DNA from 2 places in the Flavobacterium sp. C3NV genome. Region 2 is predicted to be linked to the other one. Evidence: riboswitches for the same ligand, from Rfam matches in the RefSeq annotation. Region 2 holds a riboswitch; the other holds the start of a gene.
What was found. A riboswitch is a leader RNA that binds a small molecule or an ion and turns the genes downstream of it on or off. The one in region 2 is predicted to bind S-adenosylmethionine.
Positions count from the first base shown of each region.

Region 1: it holds a riboswitch for S-adenosylmethionine, as region 2 does, so the genes downstream of both, ACIDC4_RS00775 (redoxin domain-containing protein) here and ACIDC4_RS13515 (homocysteine S-methyltransferase family protein) in region 2, are expected to answer to the same signal.

Region 1 is NZ_JBKQBJ020000001.1:181,556-184,022, reverse strand. It holds gene ACIDC4_RS00785 (BamA/TamA family outer membrane protein) at 1-652, opposite strand, end outside; SAM riboswitch class I at 1,138-1,237, shown strand; gene ACIDC4_RS00780 (hypothetical protein) at 1,290-1,424, opposite strand; gene ACIDC4_RS00775 (redoxin domain-containing protein) at 1,490-2,467, shown strand, end outside.
Region 2 is NZ_JBKQBJ020000008.1:153,991-156,457, forward strand. It holds gene ACIDC4_RS13510 (hypothetical protein) at 48-557, opposite strand; gene ACIDC4_RS13515 (homocysteine S-methyltransferase family protein) at 573-1,577, opposite strand; SAM riboswitch class I at 1,892-2,006, opposite strand; gene ACIDC4_RS13520 (NAD(P)/FAD-dependent oxidoreductase) at 2,459-2,467, opposite strand, start outside.

The DNA.
Region 1 (2,467 bases), on a different contig from region 2:
CGCTAACATCATTTCCGAACCATTCAGGATAATCGAGCCATCGCAATTTTATTTTTTTTCCTTTAGTAGGATAATAAATAGCATCTCTTGTATCGTATAGCATAATCAGCTGTAAACCATTTGTATGCGTGACAGAAGAAGGTTCAATATCATCTTCGTATTTTGTGTCATAATGCGCATAAGCATATCCAAATCCCGCATAAAAAGATTTGAATAGTTTACGCTGAATCGTAAAACTTGCCATTGTTGTTTTAGTTCCGTAGTTGTAAAAATCAGGCACATCGATATCATCCACATAAAACTGTGCATTTTGATTGCCCGTTGCTGCGAAAAATTGCAAACGCCAGGAATCTTCTTTAAAAAAGAATTTGTTAAACGTGGCTATAAAATAGGATTTGTTGGTCGTGTAAACCGCAGATATACCAGATAAAGATTTAGGCGAAATAGTATCGGTTTTATTCAATTTGTACATCATCATGGGGATAGCGCCAAACATAAAATCCATTGTCCTATTGTAATTAAGATAAGGCATTACATTAAAATCAATATTTTTTTCTGGTTTCTTAGAGGCTGTAGTATCAGTAGATTTTGTCTGACTCCAAATACCACAAGACCATAAGAAGATGATTAGGAAAGGTAAGATTTTCTGCATTTTAAATTTACTTTTAAGTTAATCTTATAAAAAGTGTTTGTATTCTAAAGCGCATGAAGTGAAGTGATTATAAAAAACAGAACAACCATTTTTTACCCTTCATAAAAACTTAAAGATAAATATTTTTTTTTAAAGTTGTAAGAAAAGGCGAGGTCTATGTTCTAAAAAAAGGCCGTATTTTTAATTTTACTATTTTTCGAAAGAATCAATTTTTGTACTTTATTTTTTGTTTTGAAAAGCATTTCTTAATAATGTATGATGAAACTTTCATCCCAAAACACTGGATATCTCAAATAAAATCAAAGTGTTTTTTAACTCATAACAAATTGATATTTTTATTGTTATGCCTTATTTTACTGAGTTTCTGTGTCTTTTACAATTGGTTTCGTTGTGTATTAATTTAAAATATTTTAAAAAATAAATTTAAACTCTACTAATTACATAGAATTTATCTATATATTTGCAGAGTAGAAAAAATCTACATGAACTTATCCAGAAAGACTGAGGGAGTAGGCCCGATGATGTCTTAGCAACCTGTTGCCAAATAAGGTGCTAAATCCTTCCGCCAACGCGGACAGATAAGATAGATTTCATTAGTAAATCTGCATAAGATCATTAGTATTAAATCATTTATTTTTTAGAATGAAAACTGAACAAATATTACCTGCCTGTCCGGAAAAATGTAACTTATTTTCAAAAATAGAAAACCACCTTCTGGTTTTCCGAATGCACTACACGTAACTTTTTTAGATCCCATATCTTTTTTATCCATACAATAACAGACCATTTTAATATTGGTTCTGGAATTTCTATGTCCAATTTTTAAAAACAAACCCAATGAAAAAAATAGTAATATTTCTGGCTTTATGCCTTTGTGCAACAACAACTCAGGCACAAGAGGCAAACGTGCAGCTAAAAGGAACAGTTGTCGATACTGTGGCTCAATATGTTTACCTGCAAAAGTTTCACAACAAGATGTTTACCACAATAGATTCGGTAAAAGTTATAGACGGAAAATTCAGTTTTAAAACGAAAGTCAAACTTCCTGAATTGTACGGATTAAGCGTAAATACTGCTGATAGTCCATTATATATTTTCCTTGAAAAATCTCCAATTACAGTAAAATTAAGCCCTGTTAAATATTACAGCACATCGGTTGTAGAAGGTTCTGCGTCTCAGGATTTATTTAATAATTACAGAAAAACGGAGAATGTTGATATAAGTAAATTTATCACAGAACATCCTGGTTCTCTGGTTTCTGCATATGTGTTGTACCGAAATTGGTCGTATAGACTGAGTCCGGAAGAAATCACAAAAAACATTTCGCTTCTGGATAAAAGTCAGCAAAATTCCACTTACGTGAAAGAACTTCAGGAACTTGTAAAAGTGCTTAACGGATTACAGGTCGGAAAAAAAGCACCCGATTTTGTGTCTCAGGATCCAGAAGGAAAATCCATTCGTTTTTCTGAAAACCTTAAAGGATATACATTGGTAGATTTCTGGGCTTCATGGTGCGGACCTTGCCGAAGAGAAAACCCAAACATTGTAGCCGCTTACAAAGAATATCATGATAAAGGTTTTAATATCATCGGAATTTCATTAGACAAAAAGAAAGAAAACTGGGTAAAAGGAATTCAGGACGATCACTTAGACTGGCTGCATGTTTCTGATTTATTATTCTGGAATAGTGCTATTGCTAAATTGTATGGAGTAAGAGCTATTCCTGCTAATTATTTAGTCGATTCAAAAGGAATTATTGTCGCAAGAAATCTTCACGGAGACGAACTGCAAACTACACTTAAATCGCTTTTGAAT
Region 2 (2,467 bases):
GTTCCTACGTTGCTATAAACATTTCTTTCCTCCGGAACTTTTTTAGATTATTCATAAAAATAGTCCGACTTCGGCATTTTTTTTATTCCCTCTTTTTTATATAAAATTCCCCAAATCATATTATATAGATCTAAAAAAGGTTTTGCATTTTCATCATTCTTTTTGCTGGTAAAACCTGTGTCATAACTGACAAGTTTATTTTTGCCATTTGCCGTAATTAATATACTTTGCAAAAAACCAGGACTTCTGATTACAATATTCTTCTTATCATTGGGTTCAAATTTTGTCGGCATTTCAAAAAATTTGATTTTCAAAATGAACGAATAGATTTTTTCCTTTTCGTCCCTGGTTAGTTTTACTTTTATTATTTTTTCTTCTTTGACATATTTTCTATGAAAATTATTATTCTGAGAATCATAATAATCATTTCCTCCATTTTCAATTACAAAATAAAAATCAGTTGATACTTCTTCTCTAACTTTTGTCAAAGGTTTTCCACTGAAACCAAATAAGCCGAAAAGTACAAATACAACTATTATTATTTTAAATTGCTTCATCTCTATGGAAATTTATTATGCCAAAACAGGTGCCACACGTGGCTTATAATCCTTCGCTACTTCAGCAATTAATCTGATGTGATCCGGAGTAGTTCCGCAACAACCACCAATTATGTTGATTAAATTATCATCTAAATATTCCTTAATTAAAGCCTGAGTTTGTTCCGGCGTTTCATCATATTGTCCGAATGCGTTTGGTAATCCTGCATTTGGGTGCGCCGAGACATTGAACTGTGTATGCTGCGATAATGTTTTTAAATATGGTTTCAACAAATCGGCTCCAAGAGCGCAATTGAAACCAACACTCAATAACGGAATATGCGATACCGAAATCAAAAATGCTTCAACCGTTTGCCCAGAAAGTGTTCTTCCTGAAGCATCGGTAATGGTTCCTGAAACCATGATCGGGATATCCAGATTACGTTCGTCTTTTACTTCTTCGATTGCAAAAAGTGCTGCTTTAGCATTTAAGGTATCGAAAATGGTTTCTACTAACAATAAATCGCAACCTCCATCCATTAACGCCTCAACTTGTTGTTTGTAGGCAATGCGTAAATCATCAAATGTTACGGCTCTGTAACCTGGATCATTTACGTCTGGTGACATACTTGCCGTACGGTTTGTTGGCCCGATTGATCCTGCTACAAAACGTGGTTTGTCTGGGTTTTTAGCGGTGAATTCATCGGCTACTTCTCGTGCAATTTTAGCCGATTCGTAGTTTAATTCGTAAACCAAATCTTCCAGGAAATAGTCGGCCATACCGATCGTAGTTCCTGAAAAAGTATTGGTTTCTACGATGTCTGCGCCGGCTTCGTAATAAGCAGCGTGAACATCGCGAATTGCTTGTGGTTGTGTTATGGATAGTAAATCGTTGTTTCCTTTTAAGGGATGCGGGAAATCCTTGAAACGCTCTCCACGAAAATCTTCTTCGGAGAAATTATAGCGCTGCAACATTGTTCCCATTGCTCCGTCAAGGATTAGGATATTTTTTTTTATTGCTTCCTGAATTGTTATTGCCATGTCTTTTATCTTTTAGCTGCTAAGGTGCTGAGGCACTAAGATGCTAAGTTTTTTATTCTATTATAAACATACCTAACTGGTTTTGAAAACCTGTTAGAATACGTGTTTTGATTCACATTAATTCCAAAAAATCACTATTGTAAGCTAACTAGCCCCGATTAAGCCGGTATCCTCGCAGTGAAACGGAGAGATATAGGCGAAAGCGGGAACGATGACAGCAAAAAATGCGTCAATGATTCGCTCATAATACTGAATTCAGTAAAATAATATTGTATGGTTGTCAGGAAGAGTTTTGGGAAATACTTTATGTATTTGTGTTATCTATCTTAAATACTATGAATTTGTATTAAGTAGAATTTAGCACCTTCTTTAAGATAAAGGGTTGCTAAGGTTTCATCGGGTCTATCCCTCCGCCTTTCGTGATAACTTTCAATAATTTTAAGAACAGGGCAAAGGTATGAAATCAACATTCGATTTGCAAGTGTTTTTTTTAAGTTTCTGAGGGGCTAAGATTCTGAGGCTCTAAGGTTTTTTAAAAGGTGCTGAGATGATAAGGTTCTAAGTTTTAAAATCGACTTCTTTTTTTCAAATATAGCCCGCGGTTTCAACCGCCGGGAACGTATTGTGATAATTCGTTTGCGTTATAACCATATATATTGATTATGCGTTGTGTCTATATGTTGCGGGAATGCGATGTGTTTATACGTTGTGTTTATACGTTGTGTTTATACGTTGTGTTTATACGTTGTGTTCCAGTGGTTGAAACCACTGGCTATGTTTTATATATTTTATAAAAAATAAAGCCCAAACTTGATAACAAGTTTGAGCTTTGTATGTAAAAATCTTAGAATCTTAGTCCCTTAGAACCTTAGCAACTCAGATTAGATAAT